2 regions of the Halanaerobaculum tunisiense genome follow, and region 2 is predicted to be linked to the other one. Evidence: a T-box and tRNA genes for the amino acid it is inferred to sense, from the RefSeq annotation. Region 2 holds a T-box; the other holds one or more tRNA genes.

Region 1 (10,398 bases), on a different contig from region 2:
GGTTTAATGAATTTTTGTGTTCTATATGATAATCTAGATTTCTTTTTAGATTTAAATTTAGGAAAATTACTTCTACCCTCAAAGAAGTTTTTGAATGCTTTATCTAAATCTTTAAGTGATTGTTGCAATGCAATGCTATCAACTTCTTTTAACCACTCATATTCTTTTTTTAATTGAGGTAGCTGTCTAGAATATTTAGTATATGATTGATACTCACTTTCTTTAGCTTTTGCTAAAAAATCATTGTAAATGAATCTAGAACAACCTATTATCTTATCTATTAATTCTTGCTGTTCGTGATTAGGATAAATTCTAAATTTCTAACTATATCAGTAGGTGCTATTGTTGGTTTAGTTGATAGAAAGATGTGTATATGATCTGGCATTACTTCTAATTCTAAAATTTCATATTGGTATTTATCGCATATATTAGCAATAATATTTTTTAATGATTGTTTTATATCGCCTTTTATTACTTCAAATCTAAATTTAAGACATCATACAAGATGATATTGTATTAAATATTTACAATGACTTAAACTTTTATAGTCATTACTCATTGCTATCCAACCCATATTTTTCTTGTATAGCTCTACGCATTAGGTCTAAATAAGTCAATGTTGTTTCTTCTTCCACAGAGTAGATTCTTACTAAATTTTCAAGTTCATTTTTCCATTCTTCGGGAATAGATCGGCATTCAGCCAGAGGGCAAGTCCATCTGGTTTTCTGTCGATAAAATCTATAACGTGATTTCGTTTCAGATAATTCTACATAACTACCGCTAGCAACTTCATGTTCTAACTCGTGCATTTTCTCTTCATTTGCGAATATGGGTTTAAAATTATTGTCTTCTTTCTGTATAATAATAAATTAATTATAAAAAAATAATAGTAACTTTTAATGGGAATAGGTGATATAATGTCAATTCATTTTACCTTTGCAATATATACTGGTATTTTAGCTTTAGTGCTTGTTACACTTGTACCCAGAAAGATGATTAGAGAACTAATAATTTATGGTATTATTTTTGGTGCTATTGGGGATTTCTTAGCTGTTTTTATTGTAACTCATCTTTTAGAATGGGGAGGTTACATTAATTATGGCCCATTTGGTTTTAGAGATATACCATTTTTCCCACTATTAGCTTGGGCAATTTGGTTTATAATGTATTTTTACTTTATGCCTGATCACAAGGTATTAAGATATGTTTATATAGTATCAGCAGCTGCTTATTCTGTTTTATTTTCTAATATTTTAGCTAACTTTGATATTTTTAGGTGGAATTTTAGTGAGATAATAATTCCATTCTTTATCTATGTTACGTGGTTTACTGGAAGTGCTTGGGCTAAAGAACAAATTGATCAGGAGGTAGGATAATGGAAAAATCAGAATTGTTTTCGGATCCAATATTACTTGGTTCAATTGCGTGAATAGCGGGCAACATTCCTATATCTTTAATTATGGGTTATTCTGTTAATTTTACGTTTGCTGCTTTATTAGGAGTATTACTTGTATACATTGTTCGATCAACGGGCAATGATTATGAGATTTATAAAGGATTACTTATACCAAATTTCTTAGGATTTCTCCTTCATATTATATTTGGATTAGTTAGCGGTTGGGTTGTTAAGCAGTATGGCAGGGTTTAAGCCAATATAAATTCAGATATAATAATTAATAATATAGTAATGGTACATTGGATACTTCTAGAAAATAAATTTGATTTGCGTTAAACATATTTAAGGAGAAGTATAAATAACAGATCAGTTTTTTAATTTGTTGAAACCAGATTAAAGGATAAGATGTGATTTTAAAATTACAATAATTACGCAACAAACTCACAACAACAATATACCACGTAATATAATATTTTTTAAATTTACCCTTGAAAAATAAAGAGTATAATGGTATAGTATATAAGTGTCGGACAGGATAATTGTCCGGCAGACAAGAGGTCACCGGTTCGATCTCGGTTATCTCTACAATAGAAGTTATTTGGGCCATTAGCTCAGCTGGTAGAGCACTAGACTTTTAATCTGGGTGTCGGAGGTTCGACTCCTCCATGGCTCACCAATAACGCGGGGTAGAGCAGTTGGTAGCTCGTCGGGCTCATAACCCGGAGGCCACTGGTTCGAATCCAGTCCCCGCAACCAAATAAAAAAGTTATTAGTTAAGTTTATTAGGGCGAGATAGCTCAGTTGGTAGAGCAGTGGATTGAAAATCCTCGTGTCCCCGGTTCGAATCCGGGTCTTGCCACCAATTTAGTGCGGGAGTAGCTCAGTTGGCTAGAGCACCAGCCTTCCAAGCTGGGTGTCGCCGGTTCGAGTCCGGTTTCCCGCTCCAAGTTATGTGCTTGTAGCTCAGTTGGATAGAGCAACGGCCTTCTAAGCCGTGGGCCGGGGGTTCGAATCCTCCCAAGCACGCCACATCAATCAATTTACAATGTACAATTGAGAATTGACAATTAAAAGCTAAAATCAATTAAATATCATGGTGGATGTAGCTCAGTTGGTTAGAGCGCAGGATTGTGGCTCCTGAGGCCGTGGGTTCAACTCCCATCATCCACCCCAATTATCTTCACCATATGGTGAAGAATTTTTATTTTTTTGGAGGGTTGAGCAGGAAAAAAATTAAGAGGAAATAATATTATGTAATATAATGGTTATTATAATGTTTACTAGAAATAGTTTAAAAAGGAGGAGCAGAGTGATTAAAAAGAAGAGATTGGGAGATATACTAGTTGAAGCTGGATTTCTTACTGAAGCAGAATTAAGCCAAGCATTAGAAAAGCAACAAGAGACTGATAAAAGATTAGGAATTGTTTTAGAGGAGCTGGGATTAGTAACTGAAGAAAGTGTTATGGAAGCTTTGGAATATCAACTGGGGATTCCTCGGTTAGATTTAAACCAGATAATAATTGATCCAGAAATAATTAATTTGATTTCCAAGTCTTTAGCAGAAAGACATCAAGCAATCCCAGTTAAAAAAGAGGATAATACCTTAACAGTAGCAATGACAGACCCTTTAGATGTATTAGCAATTGATGATATTAGAATTAAGACAGGATATGAGGTTTCGCCAGTTATTTCTAGTAAAGAGGAAATAGAAAATGCTATCAATCAATACTTTGGAGATGATGATATTGTAGAAGAATTTATAGCAGATATTGATTCTACAATGGAAGAAATAGAAGATAGTAATTTAAATACTAGTAATCTGCGTCAAATGGTACAGGATGCACCAGTAGTCAGATTAGTCAATAATATTATTTCTAGAGCAGTTAAAGCTAGAGCCAGTGATATACATATAGAACCGGAAGAAGATCAAGTAAGAATTCGATATAGAATAGATGGTATACTCCATACTGAAATGCAAATTCCTAAACAGACTCTTTCTGCTTTAGTTTCTAGAATTAAAATTATGGCTGAAATGGATATAGCGGAACGCAGAATTCCTCAAGATGGTAGGATTCAAATGAAATTATCCCAGACAAAAATTGATTTAAGAGTTTCTACTCTACCTACAGTTGAAGGAGAAAAAGTTGTTATCAGGATTTTAGATGAAGAAAGTTTAATGTTGGGAATTGATGAATTAGGTTTTTCACCTGAACATAAACCAATTTTTAAAAAGATGATTAGTCAACCTCATGGAATGCTATTGATCACTGGGCCAACTGGTAGTGGAAAAACTACTACTCTTTATTCAGCTTTGAGTTCTATAAATGATGCTGATAAAAATATTATTACCGTTGAAGATCCAGTAGAATATAGATTAGAGGGGATTAATCAAGTTCAAGTTAATCCGCAAGCAGGACTTGAGTTTGCTAATGGATTACGTTCTATACTTCGACAGGATCCTGATATAATAATGATTGGAGAGATTAGAGATAAAGAAACAGCAGAAATTGCTATTCATGCTGCTATGACTGGCCATTTAGTATTAAGCACTCTACATACTAATCAATCAGCTGGGGCATTGACTAGATTAATTAATATGGGAGTAGAACCTTATCTAGTAGCTTCTTCAGTGATGGGAGTTGTAGCCCAAAGATTAGTAAGAAAAATTTGTCCTGATTGTAAGAGAGAAAATGAGGATGAAGTTATTGATTCAGTCTTAGCAGAATATTTACAAGAACAGAATGAGTTTATTGATTATTACGGTTCAGGTTGTAGAAATTGTAATGAGACTGGATATCGAGGCAGAACTGCTATTTTTGAAATATTAGATATTGATTCTGAAATTAAAAAGTTGATAATTGAAAAAGCATCAGCAGCTGAAATCGAAGACATAGCAAAAGAAAAAGGAATGAAGACTCTTACGGATTCTGCTTTCCAAAAGGTAAAGCAAGGGTTAACTACCTTAGAAGAAGCAATGCGAGTTACAAAATTATAGTCAATTAGGAGGAGTTAGGAATGAAGTTGGCGAATTTATTACAGGAAGGGATTAAACTAGGTGCTTCTGATATTCATTTAACAGTAGGAATTGAACCTATGGCTAGGATTAATGGTGATTTACGAAGTATGAATCAGCAAGTCTTAACCGCTGATAAAATTGAAGAATTGGTGGCTGATTTGCTAGCAGATAGAGAAGAAAGATTGGTGCAAGAAGGAGAATTGGATTTTGCCTACCAGTGGAATGATTATAGATTTAGAGTTAATGTTTTTTATCAACAAAATCATCCTGCAGCAGTTTTACGAATCATTCCTAATCAAATTTTAAGTTTGAGTCAATTGGGATTACCAGATAAATTAACAGAAATGGCTCTACAACAAAGAGGATTATTTTTGGTAACCGGGCCAACTGGCAGCGGGAAGTCAACTACCTTAGCTGCAATGATTGATTTAGTTAATGAGCAATCTAGTAAACATATTATTACTTTAGAAGATCCAGTAGAATATGTCCATCAGCATAAACAGAGTATAGTTAATCAACGACAAGTTGGAAGGGATACGCAAGAATTTGCTACTGGTTTAAGAGCTGCTTTACGCCAAGATCCTGATATTATTTTAGTTGGTGAGATGAGAGATTTAGAGACTATATCTACTGCTATTACTGCTGCCGAAACAGGTCATTTAGTTTTAGCTACCTTACATACTAATAGTGCTGCGGAGACTATTGATCGGATTATTAATGTTTTCCCTCCCCACCAGCAGGAACAGATTAGAATTCAATTATCTATGAATCTACAAGGAATTTTAGCCCAACAATTACTTCCTACTATTGATGGATTAGATAGAGTGGCAGCAACTGAATTACTAGTAGCTAATTCAGCAGTCCGGAATCTAATTAGAGAAGGAAAAAACCATCAACTAGAATCAATAATGCAGACGGGGAAAGAAGAAGGAATGCATACTATGGATTATTCTTTACGTGATTTATATACCCAACGTAAAATCAGTAGAGAAGCTGCTTTAGAAAGTGCTGGAGATAAGCAGACATTACAGAACTTAATTTAGGTTACAGGGAGGTGTCCTTATTTCTCCTGTTTTTGATTATAAAGCTAGAGACCAGACGGGGACTTTTGTAGAGGGTACTATAGAGGCTAGAACTAAAAATAGTGCAGTAGATCAATTAAAAGATAGAGGCTATTATTTAACCAAGATTAAGCAACAATCGCAAGGAATAAAGCTCCAAGAGTTATTAAATAAATGGAGAAGAGTCGGCTTAAGAGATTTAAATATTTTTTGTCGTCAGTTTGCAACTATGATTAATTCGGGCTTATCATTAGTTAGGTCATTGAGTATTTTAGAAGAACAGACCTCTAATTCTAAATTACAATCAGCAATCAGTTCAATCCGAGAAGAAGTAGAAAAAGGAAAAAGCTTATCAGAGGCTTTAGAGGAATATGATGATATTTTTCCTCGGTTATTTATTAGTATGGTAAAGGCAGGAGAAGCTGGCGGTATATTGGATAATACATTAGAAGAAATGGCTGATCATTTTGAGCGGGAACGAGAAATTCAACAAAAGGTAACTTCGGCTTTGGTTTATCCAGCAGTAATTAGTTTGTTATCAATTAATGTTGTCTTCTTTTTAGTAACCTTTATTTTACCTACTTTTGTCGAGATGTTTAAAGACTTTAGTATTAAGCTACCACTAACTACTAGGGTTTTGTTAAAACTCAGTCAATTTATGAATAATTATTGGTATTTAGTTTTAGCTTTAATAGTTATATTGGTTTTATTAATTAAATATTACTACCAAACCGGACAAGGAAGAAGAAAAATCGATGGATTGCTATTAAAAGTACCTATTATTGGTGATGTTATTATAAAACTTTCGATTGGTAGATTTAGTAGAACATTAGGAGTTTTATTGGCTAGTGGGGTTTCTATCTTAGAAGGTTTGGAGGTGATAAGCAAACTAGTTAGTAACCAGGTAATTACAGATAAAATTTTAGAAGCTCGGCAGAGTATCAGTCAAGGTCAGAGTATAATTCTACCGTTAGAGAAAAGTAATTTATTTCCTCAAATGTTTGTGCAAATGATTAAAATAGGAGAAGAGACAGGAACTTTAGATCAAATGTTGGAACGAGTAGCTAACTTTTATGACCAAGAAATAGAACATACGTTAGAGCGAGTAGTATCTTTTATTGAGCCAGCAATGTTGTTAATCTTGGGATTAGTAGTAGGGGGAATTGTTACTGCAGTAATGCTACCGTTATTTAATATGATTCAAGGCGTATAGTGATCAGTGACGAGTGACCATCCTCATTACTGAAATTATAGAAAGGAAGTGGAAGAATGTTAAGCAAATTAAAAGAAAAGCTAGCTAGAATAGGGCGCCAGGAAACAGGTTTTACTTTAATTGAATTGATGATTGTGATTGCTGTAATTGGTACGTTAGCCGGAATTGCTATTCCTAAGTTTGGAGGAGTAAGAGATAAAGCAGAGATTGCCTCAGTAAAGAGTACTCTAAGAAGTATTAAATCAGGGTTAGTGATGTACAATGCAGAAAATGGAGAGTATCCTGATGATATTACTGATATTGAAGAGTATGTTGAAGTTGAAGGTGATTATACTATTGATGATGATAGTGATTCTGATTCCGATTATAAAGTAACTAAAGATGTTGATGGTACAACAGTTACCCTTACTTCTGGTGGTATAAGTGTAAGTTCAAATGACTAATTAATAATTGTTAAGCTCAGCACTATTTATGGTGCTGAGTCCTCTATTCTTTAAGGGTTGTAGGTGGTGAGGTTAAATGGAAGATAAGCAATCTAACATTATTTATTTGTTACCACTTAGTTTTATTATTGGGGTTGTACCTTTAATAGTCTTTGCTAAACAGATTAAGCTAGATGGAGTAGTAGTTGATTACTGGTCGAAAGAGATAGATTTCTTTGCTTATTATAAAATGATTGCTTTTTTATTTGCTAGTGCAATAGCTATCGGATTATTTTTAATCTATCTTTATCGGACTAAAAAAATAAAACAGACTTATTACTATCTAGCAATAGAAGTGTATCTAATTTGTATTATGCTATCCACCTACTATTCAGCAGTACCTGAGGTAGCTATTTGGGGCTTTCCAGAGCGGTATGAAGGTGCTTTGGTATTAGTAGGTTATCTGTTAGTCTTATTTATAACGATAAATTTAGTAGACTATGAAAAAGATATTAAGTTTTTATTTACTTCTTTATTCCTTTCAGCAATCATCATATCATTAGTAGGTCTGACTCAATATTTTGGTTTTGATTTGTTTACTACAGTTTTCGGAAAAAAGTTTATTCTACCTACTGAATTATATAATATAATTGATAAAATAAATATTAACTTTGATTCTATTTTTGCTACTCTTTATAATCCCAACTATGTAGGAAGTTATACAGGAATGTTATTAGCTCTAGGAACTGCTTTATATATCTTAGTTACAGATAAGCGAACCAAGATGGTTCTAGGTATTTTGAATCTGCTAATCTTTTCTAATTGGTTTGGTTGTCTGTCTCGAGCTGGTCTAGTTGGTGGAGTAGGTGCTATTAGTTTGTTGTGTTTATTAGTAGGCCAGAAGTTAATTGACAAGTGGAAGTCAATACTTATCTTAGGGATTGGTTTTAGTCTTGTATTTATAATGATGAATTATGTTGGTAATAATCGATTAGTTCAAGAAGTATTTTCTTTCCAGCAGGAGGCCCAAATTGTTACGGGGAAGCAAGCCGAGACTATTAAAGATATAATAATTGACCAAGACCAGTTAACAATCATTACTAACGAGACTAAGTTACAGCTGAAATTATTAGAGAATAATAAATTTTTATTTACAGATAGTAGTGGAGAGAAAATCAGGTATAACTTAACTGAAGAAACGGGAGTAATTAAGCTACAGGATAATAGATACCAAGATTATCAATTTAAAATAAAGCCTAAAAATATATTACATTTCACTTATGGAGCCAAAGAAGTTAACTTTAAAATTATAACTAGTCCTAACAAGGAATTAGGGATTATTGGTTTTGCTAATCAAGTATATAAGACAGACCCGGTTGAAAAGTGGGGGTTTGCAGGATTAGAAAGATTAGGCTCAGGTCGGGGTTATATTTGGTCTAGGTCTTTGCCACTGATAAAAGATACTATTTTAACTGGTTATGGTCCGGATACTTATGCTCTCTATTTTCCCCAGTATGATAATGTAGGTAAGTTAATTACTTTTAATAGTACTAAAGTAATAGTAGATAAGCCTCATAATCTGTATTTACAGGTAGCAATTAATACAGGAGTGATTTCTTTATTAGCACTAGTAACTATTTTAGGGGGGTATTTTTTATCCAGTATTCAGTTATATTGGACTAGCAGATTAGATGATTTTTATAGTAAAGTTGGCGCTGCAGTTTTTGTTGCTTGTTTTGCTTATGCAATAGCTGGCTTATTTAATGATAGCGTGATTGGAGTAGCTCCTGTTTTTTGGGTTTTATTAGGAATAGGGATCAGTACTAATTTGAAAATTAAAGATTTAGAAATAGGTGAGAGTAGTGATTGAAATTTTAATCTTTAGTTTGGGATTAATCATCGGTAGTTTCTTAAATGTAGTAGTTTATCGCTTGCCTGCAGGAGAATCAATTATCTATCCTGGCTCCCATTGTCCAGAGTGTAAAACTAGATTAGCTCCTTTAGATTTGATTCCTGTAATTAGTTTTTTAGCTACCAAAGGTAGATGTCGTTATTGTCAAACTAAAATATCTTATCAGTATCCTCTAGTAGAATTATTAACAGCTTTTCTTTTTTTATTTTTATTAGGAGAATATCAAGTTAGCTTTCAATTAGGAACTTATCTTGTGTTAGTATCTTTATTAATTCCAATTAGTATTATTGATCTCCAAGAGATGATTATTCCTAATCAAATTACTTATGGGGGACTTATATTAGGGTTGGTAAGTAGTATTTATGGGAATTATATCTCTATTATAGAATCTTTATTAGGTTTGTTAATTCCAGCTGGTTTATTATTAGTGATTGCTTTATTAGGTAAAATGGGATTAGGGGATGTTAAATTAGTAGCAATGATTGGAACTTTTCTAGGAGTTAGAGATACACTATTAGTCATCTTTTGTGGCTCTGTAGTAGGTTCAATTATAGGATTAATCCTAATTGGATTAGGAAATAAAAGGGGGACAAGCAAGGTGCCTTTTGGCCCTTTTATTGCTCTGGGGACTATAGTGGTTTTATTATGGAGCGAGGAAATAATTAATTTCTATCTGCAATTGTATTGATATAAAGTGGCACTTTTGTGCCACAGCTATCTGTCGTCTGCTATGTGTCGTGAGCCGAATCAAATTCAAAACCATAGAAACAGTTAACCCCTGACCCCTTAGAACATAAGAATTATAAAGGTTTAGATTTAGAATTTAAGTGTTTTGAATTAGCAGATCCTACAAGTTTCACAGAAACTTTCCGTGATAAAAAGCATCCGCACACAGCACACGACACAATATATCAATTTTATGCCATTTTAGAAGCAGGTGATTAGTATAAAATTAAAGAAATATTTAGTAACAGAAGCGGGAATGACTTTAATAGAAGTAATGATTGGAATAACTATTTTGACTACTGCTTTATTGCCTATCATGGGATTCTTTATTAATCAGACTAGACTGACTTATGAAAGTGGGCTAAGATCGGAGGCTTTACAGTTGGCCCAACAAGCAATGGAAGAAATTAAGGCTACTGAATTTAATAGATTAGAAACTAAGGCAGCAGAGAAGACAGAGTCAATATCTCCATTTGATAGACAGGTTGTGCTAGATGATTATCAAGCAGCTGAGGACCTTAAAAAAATAACGATAACTATTTCTTGGGGCCAAACTAAAAGTTTACAGTTACAGACTTTGCTTGCAAGCAGGTGATGAGATGAAGCAATTAGGAGATGCGGAAGGGTTTACCTTAGTTGAAATGATGATTGG
Region 2 (10,398 bases):
TTAGAGGGGGATAAAGCATTAATTATTACTCTACCTAAAAAACAAGCTGAAGCCTTTAGTGTATTGTCTGGAGAATAGGAGGATAAGTCATGCGCTATCAAAAAAATTTACAGGAAAGATATATCTTAATTTTTAAATATATTGGGATGTTAACAATGGCTGCTGGAGCTTTTTTATTATTGCCTTTATTGGTATTACCTTTTTATCCGCAGGATATTGTTCATTTACAAGCATTTTTAGTCCCAGCTAGTATATTTTTTAGTTGTGGTTTCTTAAGTTGGAAATTTACTAAACATAAAGAGGAAAGAGTCTCTTTGTCTCTTAAAGAAGGAGGCATTATTGTTTTAATTTCTTGGGTTGTAGCTATTTTTGCTTCTGCTTGGCCCTTTATGCTAGCTGGTAAATTGAACTTTACGCAAGCTATTTTTGAGGCTACTAGTGGGTGGACTACAACTGGCCTATCAGTTATTAATGAGGCAGAAACTTCTCATATTTTTTTATTATGGCGGAGTATTATGCAGTTTTTTGGTGGGGTAGGGCTGATTGTGGTGATGTTATCTTCAGTAATTCATCCTTATGGTTTTGGATTATATAATGCTGAAGGAAGAAGTGATCAGTTATTACCTCACGTTAAGAGGTCTACTAAAGCAATTATGTTAATTTATGCTGGTTATACTTTAGGAGGTATAATTTTATATTGGCTAGCTGGGATGGGATTTTTTGATGCTATTAATCACTCTATAGCAGCTTTGTCTACAGGAGGTTTTTCTACTAAGGTAGATAGTATTGGACACTGGGATAGTCTACCGATAGAATTAGCGACCTGGGTTTTAATGTTATTAGGAACTACTAATTTTGCTACTCATTTTGCGTTGTTGAAAGGGAAATTTAGAATTTTCTTTAAAAATGGTGAAATTAGATTATTAGGTTTATTGATTAGTATTTTTACTCCTATTATTGGTTATTTTTCTGTAGCTAATTTATATACTAACTTACCTGATATGTTAAGAAGAAGTATTTTTGAGGTTATAACTGCTATTTCGACTACTGGTTTTTCCTTGGATACTTTTACTACCTGGAATAGTTTTGGTATTTTAAGTTTGATTTTGTTAATGTTAATTGGTGGAGGGACAGGTTCTACTGCTGGTGGTATTAAACTCTATAGGATTTACTTAATTTTTAAGTCATTATTTTGGGAACTCAAAAGTTATTTTTTACCGCAAAATGCTATGCAAGAAAATTATATCTGGCGTGGAGAGCAGAAGTTGTATGTTAAGTCTGAATATATTCGTGAGACTGCTAATTATATTATGTTATACTTAACTACTTACTTTTTAGGTGTCCTAGTTTATTTAGCTTACGGATATGAATTGTCTGCTGCTATGTTTGAGTTTGCTTCTGCTTTAGGAACAGTCGGCTTATCAGTAGGGATTACAGCAGCTGATGCGCCAGTAGGTATCTTATGGTTAGAAACTTGGGGTATGTTTTTAGGTAGATTAGAATTTTTAGTTATCTTCTTTGCTATTATAAAGATTATTAAAGATGGTAAATATATGATTACAGAATAAGAAGGTAAGGTGTGGTATAAGTATGAAGAAAATATTTAATCTCCATAATTTAAGTTCGGCGCAAATATTATCTTTAGGTTATTTTACGATAATTTTATCCGGAGCTTTACTATTAACTTTGCCCTTAGCGACTACTAATGGACAAGGAATGAACTTTTTAGATGCTGTTTTTACGGCTACTTCAGCTACAGCTGTAACCGGATTGATTGTAGAAAATACAGCTACCTTTTTTACTGTTTTCGGGCAGGTAGTAATTATGTGTTTAATCCAAATTGGTGGTTTAGGAATTATGAGTATGTCTACTTTATTAGCTTTTTTGATTGGGAAGAAGGTAACTCTTAAACATAGGTTGATGATTCAAAAGGATTTAGATCAATTTGGATTATCAGGTATTTTACAGCTGGTTAAGTATGTTGTAGCGGTTACTTTTACAATCGAAGGGACAGGAGCTTTATTCTTATTTGTAAGATTTATTCAGGATATGCCCCTTGGTAAAGCAGTTTATTTTTCTATTTTTCATGCTGTGTCAGCTTTTAATAATGCTGGTTTTGATATCTTTGGTAATAGTTTAGCTAACTTTACTGGTGATATAATTGTTAACTTTACTATTAGTACTTTAATTATTTTAGGTGGGATTGGCTTTGCTGTGATTGCAGAGATTTATGATGGAAAGAGATTTGCGAACTTTTCTTTACAGACTAAACTAGTTCTTAGTGTAACACTGATTTTAATTGCAGTTGGTTTTGTTGGTTCTTTTATCTTAGAGTATTCTAATCCAGCTACTATGGGCGATTTGTCGTTAAAAGATAAACTTGTTTCCTCTTATTTTCTGTCTATAACTCCTAGAACAGCTGGTTTTAATACTTTACCTACTGGTTCGTTGCGGACATCTACTTTATTTTTTGTAATTGTACTGATGTTTATTGGGGCTTCGCCTGGATCAACAGGTGGGGGGATTAAGACTACTACTTTTGGAGCTTTAGGAGCTGTATTATATTCTAGGATTAGTGGTAAAGATGATGTAGAACTTTATAATCGGCGGTTAGGTAGAGAAGTAGTTTTTGACGCTCTATCGATTGCCTTTATTGCTTTGTTATTAGTTGTTTTAGTTACGACTATTTTAACTATTACTGAAGAGGGAGCATTTATTGATCTCTTCTTTGAAGCAGTTTCAGCCTTTGGAACAGTTGGTTTATCAACGGGAGTGACTGGTAACTTATCTAGTATTGGGCGGATAGTAATTATTTTGACTATGTTTGCTGGGCGAGTTGGCCCGTTGACTATTGCGGTAGCTGTAGCAGAGAAGAGAAATAAAGCAAATATTAGGTATCCTAAAGAGAAGATCTTAGTAGGTTAAATTTAATAAGGAGGGAAGGTTGATGAAACAATTTATTGTAATTGGTTTAGGTCGGTTTGGTTCTAGTGTGGCTACTACCTTAGCTGATAAGAATTATGATGTCTTAGCTATTGATATAGATGAGAAAAAGGTGCAAGAAATTTCTAGCGATGTAACTCATGCTGTTCAGGCTGATGCTACTTCCGAGGAAGCTTTAGAAACACTAGGTGTGGCTGAATTTGATATTGCTATTGTAGCTATTGGCTCTAATGTCCATGGTAATATTTTAACTACTTTAGTTTTGAAGGAATTAGGAGTCTCTCATGTTGTAGTTAAGGCTCAGGATAAACTTCATGGTAAATTATTAAGTAAAGTAGGAGCTGATAAAGTAGTTTACCCGGAGCGAGATATGGGAGTTAGAGTAGCAAATAACTTAGTTTCAGCTAATGTATTGGATTATATAGAATTAGCCCCTAATTATAGTATTGCTGAATTAATTGCTTCGGATGAATTGGTGGGAAAGACACTAAAAGAGTTGGATTTAAGGAGTCAATTTGGGGTTAATGTGTTGGCTGTTAAATCAGATGATGATATTAATTTATCCCCGGAAGCAACAGACACAGTTAATGCTAATGATGTACTAGTGGTGATGGGCCAAGAAAGTAGTTTGAAACAGTTAAAGTACTATTAAATTACTATTGTTAGTTAGTGCTAGCTGAGACTTGGATGATCCTACAAGTTTCACAGAAACTTTTTGTAATAAAAAGCATCCGCACATAACACACGACACACGGCTGAAAAATAAATAATCCCACCTGGAGGTTATAATATTGACGTATCTAGTTTATATTAATGATACAAGCAATTAACCTGGGGGTGGGAATAATTTTTTCTGTAACTAAGTCTTTGTCGCCAGCCAGGTTTTTGGTGTTAGGGTATTTAATATTGATTATTTTAGGGACTATTTTATTGTCTCTTCCTTGGGCTACAGTAGCAAATCAAGGTCTTAGTACAATCGATGCTCTATTTACAGCTACTTCAGCAACGGCGGTGACAGGATTGATTGTAGTTAATACTGCTCATGATTTATCCCTTTTTGGGCAGTTAGTAGTTTTAGTTTTGATCCAAATTGGTGGTTTAGGTTTGATGACTAGTTCTACTCTGGTAGTTTTATTACTAGGTAGAAAGATTAGTTTTAAAGAACGGATTATTGTTAAAGAAGAGATAAATCACTTTGATTTTTCTGGATTGCTTAGGGTAGTTAAGTACATAATTAGCTTGACTTTAGGTATTGAATTGCTAGGGGCAGTTTTATTATTCTTCCGGTTTAATTCTTTATTTTCTGTAGGGAAGGCAATTTATTTTGCTATTTTTCATGCTATTTCTGCTTTTTGTAATGCTGGTTTTGATCTTTTTGGGACTAGTTTAGAAGGATTTGTAACTGATCCTTATACTAATTTAGTAATTACCACTTTATTTATTATAGGCGGGATTGGATTTGCAGTACTTGCTGATATATATCATAAACGAGAGTTTAGTCCTTTAACTTTACATAGTAAGTTAGTATTATTGTTGACAGTGATTTTAATCGGAGTAGGAGTCTGTGGTATTTTTCTATTAGAGTTTGCTAATCCTAAAACACTAGGTGATTTGTCTGTAGGTAACAAATTAGTGGCTGCTTATTTTCAAGGTGTTACTCCTCGGACAGCTGGATTTAATACAGTTCCGATTGGTAATTTAACTGCTGGGAGTCTGTTTTTAGTTATTATTCTGATGATTATTGGAGCTTCCCCTGGTTCTACTGGGGGCGGACTAAAGACTACAACTGTAGGGGTTTTGTTATTAACTACTTATTCATTGGTTAGAGGAAAAAAAACTCCGCAACTATTTGGTCGGACTATCCTCCAAAGTACTATTTATAAAGCTTTGGCAGTTACCTTAAGTGGTTTATTGTTTGTAGTCTTAGCTAGTTTAGTTTTGACAGTTACCGAAACAGCTTCTTTTATAAGAATTTTCTTTGAAGCTATCTCAGCTTTTGGGACAGTAGGTTTATCCACAGGGATTACTAGCTCTTTAACTGTAATTGGTAAGTTGGTTGTTGTAGTATTGATGTTTATAGGACGGGTTGGCCCGTTAACTTTAGCAGTAGCCTTAGGTGAAAAGGTAGAAACAGATAAGGTTAAGTATCCAGCAGAAGAGATACTAATTGGCTAATAGAGGGGCGAAAGAAATGAAACAGTTTATAATAATTGGTTTAGGTCGGTTTGGTACCGGGGTAGCTAAAGCATTAGCTGGTAAAAATTGTGATGTGTTAGCAGTTGATGTTGATCAGTCTCGGGTGCAAGAAATTAGTAATGAAGTTACTCATGCTGTAGAAGCTGATGCTACTGATGAAGATGCATTACAAGAATTAGGAGTTAATGAGTTTGATATAGGAGTGGTTAGTATTGGGGAGGATATTCAGGCTAATATTTTAACTACTTTATTACTTAAAGAATTAGGAGTTGACCAGGTAGTAACTAAAGCAAATAATCAATTACATGGTAAAGTACTACATAAGGTAGGCGCAGATAAAGTTGTTTATCCGGAGCGAGATATGGGGGTTAGAATTGCGAATAATTTAGTTGACGCTAATATTTTAGAATATATCAAGTTGGCCCCTAATTATAGTGTGATTGAGATGAAACCTAGTCCTAAAATGCATGATCAGAGTTTAAAAGAATTAGAATTAAGAAGTCGCTTCGGAGTTAATGTAATGGCTGTCAAAAGAGAAGATAAAATAGAAGTTTCTCCCCGTGCTAAATTAAAGATTCAACCTGAAGATACTTTAATTGTAGTAGGTAAGAATGAAAATTTAGAAAAGCTAAGAAAGTTTTAAGTTGAATTTGAGGTATCAACTAGGGCATGATATAATAACTTCTGGTATTAAGTGATAGAAAGGAGTTATTAACTAGTGCTAATTTCTAGTTTTACTAATGATAAAATTAAATATTTACGTTCTTTATATCGGAAAAAGTATAGGCGCCAGGAAAAAAAGTTTGTCCTAGAAGGAGTTAGAATTATAGAAGAAGCTATCAAGGAACAGATTGAGATTGGACAAGTTTTTTATTCTGATTACTTGTTACGCAATCAGCGAGGCGAAGAATTATTACATAAGTTAAAACAAGTTAGTCAGCATACTTTTCAGATTACAGATGATTTGTTACAACAAGTAGCTGATACTACTTCTCCGCAAGGAATTTTAGCTATTGTGCAGCAGAGGGATTATCAATTAAATGATATTTTAGCTGGAAATAAACAATTTTTTGTAATAGCAGATCAAGTACAGGATCCAGGAAATTTAGGAACGATTATCCGGACTGCTGATGCAGCAGGTGCTAGTGGGGTAATTACCACTAAAGGAACAGTAAGTTTATATAATCAAAAGGTAATTAGAGCAACTATGGGAGCTTTATTTAGATTTCCAGTTTATCGAACAGAGGATATAATGAAATTGAAAAGAGAGTTACAAGCCAGTGGAGTCCAGTTAGTGGTAGGTGATGTTGAAGCAGAGATGTCTCATTTTGCAGTTGATTATACTCAACCGACAGCGATTGTAGCTGGTAATGAGGGCCAAGGCCCTAGACAAGAATTTATTACTGGGGCAGACAAATTAGTTAAAATACCATTAGCAGAAGCTGCTGAATCTTTAAATGTTGCTATGGCAACAGGAGTTATGTTATACGAAGGAGTTCGGCAAAGAAGAAGTTAACTGAGTAAGTTGTGATTATTAGTTGAGTGTGGTATACTGACGTTAAGTAAATAATAACAGCTAGGAAGGAGTCAAGTAATTTAGCCTATCATCTTCTAGGGAGGAAATATCTTAGACTGCAAATATTTCTCAGATGATGTTAGATGAATTCACTCTGGAGCTACTTAGTTGAATGGAGTAGACTAAGTCGGCACCTACCGTTACTAGGTTAAGCGAGCTTTAGTTAGCTAACTAGGGTGGTACCGCGGAAGTAATCCACTGTCTTTCGTCCTTAGCTGGGGGAGGATAGGTGGATTTTTTGTTTTGGAATAGTAATTTCAGATGTAAAGTAGGTAACTACTGAGTTTAGGGGTTACTTAGACTTAAACTAAAACTTAGTATTTTGCTAAAGGAGGATTGTAAGATGGAAGATAGGCTTAAAAATATTCAACAGGAAGCAACTGATTTAATTAGTGAAGCTTCTAATTTAGACCAATTAGATGAATTGCGAATTAAGTATCTAGGTAAGAAAGGTGAAGTAACTCAGATTTTACGTAATGTAGGGGATTTACCCCCTGAGCAACGACCAGTTATTGGAAAGTTGGCTAATCAAGTTAAAAATCAACTTCAACAGTTGATTGCTGATCGCCAGGAAGAATTAAAAAAGCAAGCTAAGCAAGAACAACTAAGTAAAGAAAAAATTGATGTGACATTACCTGGTAAGGATCCTGAATCTGCTAACCAACATCCTTTAAATATAGTCTTTTCTGAACTTAAAGAAATCTTTTTAGGTTTAGGTTTCCAGATTGCTGAAGGACCTGATGTAGAAACTGATTATTATAACTTTGCTGGGTTAAATTTTCCCGAGAATCATCCAGCTCGAGATATGCAAGATACTTTTTATGTAGGCGAGGATCAGTTATTAAGAACTCATACTTCTTCAGTTCAAGTTAGAACAATGGAGCAGACTGAACCTCCGATAAGAATAATTGCTCCGGGACGAGTTTATCGATCTGATGAAGTTGATGCTACTCATACTCCAGTCTTTCATCAAGTAGAGGGGTTGATGGTTGGTGAAGATATTTCCTTTGCTAATTTAAAGGAGATCTTAATTAGAGTGGTTCATGAATTATTTGGCCAGGAGAGACAGGTTAGATTTAGACCAAGTTATTTTCCTTTTACTGAACCTAGTGCAGAAGTTGATGTTTCTTGTGCTAACTGTAATGGGGCAGGTTGTAGTATTTGTTCTAATACAGGTTGGTTAGAGATTTTAGGTGCTGGTATGGTCCATCCTAATGTACTGGAAATGTCCGATATAGATGCAGAAGAATATACTGGTTTTGCTTTTGGGATTGGTGTCGAGCGAATTGCTATGTTAAAGTATGCTATTGATGATATTCGATTATTATATGAAAATGATATTAGATTCTTGCAACAATTTAAGTAAGAGGGGGACTAAAGATGAAAGTTTCTTATAAGTGGTTACAAAATTATATTGATTTTGATTATACAGCTCAAGAGCTAGCTGATAAGTTAACTATGGCTGGTTTAGAGGTAGAAGGAATTGAATATCAAGGAGAAAATATTAAAGAAATAATAGTAGGCCAGATTCTAGAGATTAATGATCATCAAAATGCAGATAAATTAGCAGTCTGCCAAGTAGATTTAGGAACGGAAGAAGTGCAGATTGTTTGTGGAGCAGATAATATGGAGCAAGGGGATAAAGTCCCTGTTGCACCAGTGGGAACTGTTATGCCCGAAGGAATGAAGATCGAAGAAGTTAAGCTCAGAGGAGTTCAATCCCAAGGAATGATGTGTTCTACCGATGAATTAGAATTAGCTGATGATGGAGTAGATGGATTATTCATTCTACCTGCTGATTTGACAGTAGGTGGGCAATTAATTAGTGAATTAGGTTTAGATGATATTATTATTGAATTTGATTTGACTCCTAATTATAGTCACTGCCTAAGTATAATAGGAGTAGCGAGAGAGATAGCAGCAATTACTGGTGATGATCTTGAGTATCCTGAACCTGAGGTAGAAGAAATTCCAGAAAATATTGCTGATTGGATCAAGCTCCAGATTGATGCTAAAGATCTTTGTTCACGTTATGCTGGGCGAATAATTACTGATTTAGAAGTTAAGGAATCTCCTCTCTGGTTAAAGAATAAATTAGAAGCAGTAGGTATCCAACCAGTTAATAATGTAGTAGATGTAACTAATTTTGTCTTAATGGAGTTAGGTTTACCTTTACATGCTTTTGATTATGAAGAATTAGAAGGACAACAGATAATTGTTAGAAGGGCTCAAGATAATGAAACTTTAGTTACTTTAGATGATGAAGAACGTGATCTTGATTCCGAAATGTTAGTAATTGCTGATAGTGAGCAACCTTCTTGTATAGCTGGAGTAATGGGGGGCGCTAAGAGTGAAGTAACCCAAGAAACAACTACTATATTTTTAGAAGGGGCTAATTTTGATCCAGGTTCAGTGCGTAATACATCTAGTCGATTAGGGATTCATAGTGATGCTTCTCATAGATTTGAGCGAGGAGTTGATATTAATTTAGTAGAGTTGGCCCTAAATAGAGCAGCAGAATTAATTGCTGAGTTAGGGTCAGGTCAGGTACTAGAGGGAATTAAAGATATTTATCCTGAACCAGTAACAGAAGAAGGAATCAAACTAAGACCAGATAGAGTTCGGAAAGTATTAGGAGTTGAGCTGGCCAAGATTGAGATTAAGACTTTATTAGAGAGATTACAGTTTACTGTTGAGGATTTAGGAAAAAATCTATTAGTTAAAGTGCCTACATATCGAGTTGATATTGACCAAGAAATTGATTTAATAGAAGAAGTAGCTAGAACTTATGGTTATAATGAAATTGCAGCTACTAAACTTGAAGCTGAGATTGTCCAGGGCAAGAAGAGTTGGGCGCAGAAATTAGAGGATAAAACACGGGAAATTCTAGCTGATCTTGGTTTGTTTGAAGCTCAGAATTATTCTTTTATCAACCAGAAAGATTTAACTAAATTAGATTTAGCTGAGGCTAGTCCTTTACGGAAAGTAGTTGAGCTTAATAATCCAGTTAGTAAAGAACATACTTTATTGCGGACTACTTTAATTCCTGGGTTGTTAGATAATATTGTTTTAAATGCTAGTCGAAAAGTTAATAATAGTCAATTCTTTGAATTAGGTAAGGTGTTTACTCCTACAGAAGATGATAATTTACCGCAAGAGAATTTAAAGTTGGCCGCAGCAGTAATGAAAGATGATTTAGCTGATAAATGGAATGTTGATGCAGCAGATTTTTTCTACTTAAAAGGAATCCTAGAAGATTATTTCTCTAGCTTAGGGGTTAGGAATTTAGAACTTGAAACTACTCAAATAAGTTATTTACATCCTGGGCGAACTGCTAAAGTAAAAGTTAATAACCAAGAGATAGGTTATATAGGTGAACTTCATCCTGATGTCATAGAAAATTATGATTTGAATAATCGAGTTGTAGTTTGGGAACTTGATTTTGATTTGATAAGCCAAGTAGCTACTCAAAAAAGAGAATATAATCAACTTCCTAAATATCCAGCCTTAATGCGTGATATTGCTTTAGTTGTCAACGAAGAAGCAACTCACCAGCAGATAGAGAATATTATTTATGAAGTAGGAGGAGAAATATTAGAATCAGTTGAGTTATTTGATTTATATCAAGGAGAGCAGATTCCAGCTAATCATAAGAGTTTAGCTTATTCTTTACAGTATAGAGT

The links. The T-box of region 2 lies ahead of pheS (phenylalanine--tRNA ligase subunit alpha). A T-box ahead of a tRNA ligase gene usually reads a tRNA of that ligase, here a tRNA-Phe.
Region 1: it encodes a tRNA-Phe, which carries the amino acid that the T-box ahead of pheS (phenylalanine--tRNA ligase subunit alpha) is inferred to sense. The anticodon was not compared.

What each region holds. Positions count from the first base shown of each region.
Region 1 is NZ_BAAHYI010000001.1:310,222-320,619, reverse strand. Features, by position in the region: partial or broken gene tnpB (IS200/IS605 family element RNA-guided endonuclease TnpB) at 1-311, opposite strand, end outside; gene ACYQ3D_RS01605 (transposase) at 281-436, opposite strand; gene ACYQ3D_RS01600 (hypothetical protein) at 552-809, opposite strand; gene ACYQ3D_RS01595 (hypothetical protein) at 918-1,376, shown strand; tRNA gene ACYQ3D_RS01590 (tRNA-Lys) at 1,997-2,072, shown strand; tRNA gene ACYQ3D_RS01585 (tRNA-Met) at 2,077-2,152, shown strand; tRNA gene ACYQ3D_RS01580 (tRNA-Phe) at 2,183-2,258, shown strand; tRNA gene ACYQ3D_RS01575 (tRNA-Gly) at 2,266-2,342, shown strand; tRNA gene ACYQ3D_RS01570 (tRNA-Arg) at 2,349-2,425, shown strand; tRNA gene ACYQ3D_RS01565 (tRNA-His) at 2,493-2,569, shown strand; gene pilB (type IV-A pilus assembly ATPase PilB) at 2,706-4,391, shown strand; gene ACYQ3D_RS01555 (type IV pilus twitching motility protein PilT) at 4,412-5,455, shown strand; gene ACYQ3D_RS01550 (type II secretion system F family protein) at 5,475-6,686, shown strand; gene ACYQ3D_RS01545 (type IV pilin protein) at 6,743-7,129, shown strand; gene ACYQ3D_RS01540 (O-antigen ligase family protein) at 7,206-8,978, shown strand; gene ACYQ3D_RS01535 (prepilin peptidase) at 8,971-9,708, shown strand; gene ACYQ3D_RS01530 (type IV pilus modification PilV family protein) at 10,003-10,341, shown strand; gene ACYQ3D_RS01525 (PilW family protein) at 10,346-10,398, shown strand, end outside.
Region 2 is NZ_BAAHYI010000006.1:151,157-161,554, forward strand. Features, by position in the region: gene ACYQ3D_RS07410 (potassium channel family protein) at 1-78, shown strand, start outside; gene ACYQ3D_RS07415 (TrkH family potassium uptake protein) at 90-1,568, shown strand; gene ACYQ3D_RS07420 (TrkH family potassium uptake protein) at 1,591-2,925, shown strand; gene ACYQ3D_RS07425 (potassium channel family protein) at 2,948-3,595, shown strand; gene ACYQ3D_RS07430 (TrkH family potassium uptake protein) at 3,850-5,118, shown strand; gene ACYQ3D_RS07435 (potassium channel family protein) at 5,135-5,782, shown strand; gene ACYQ3D_RS07440 (TrmH family RNA methyltransferase) at 5,858-6,655, shown strand; T-box leader at 6,709-6,931, shown strand; gene pheS (phenylalanine--tRNA ligase subunit alpha) at 7,059-8,081, shown strand; gene pheT (phenylalanine--tRNA ligase subunit beta) at 8,096-10,398, shown strand, end outside.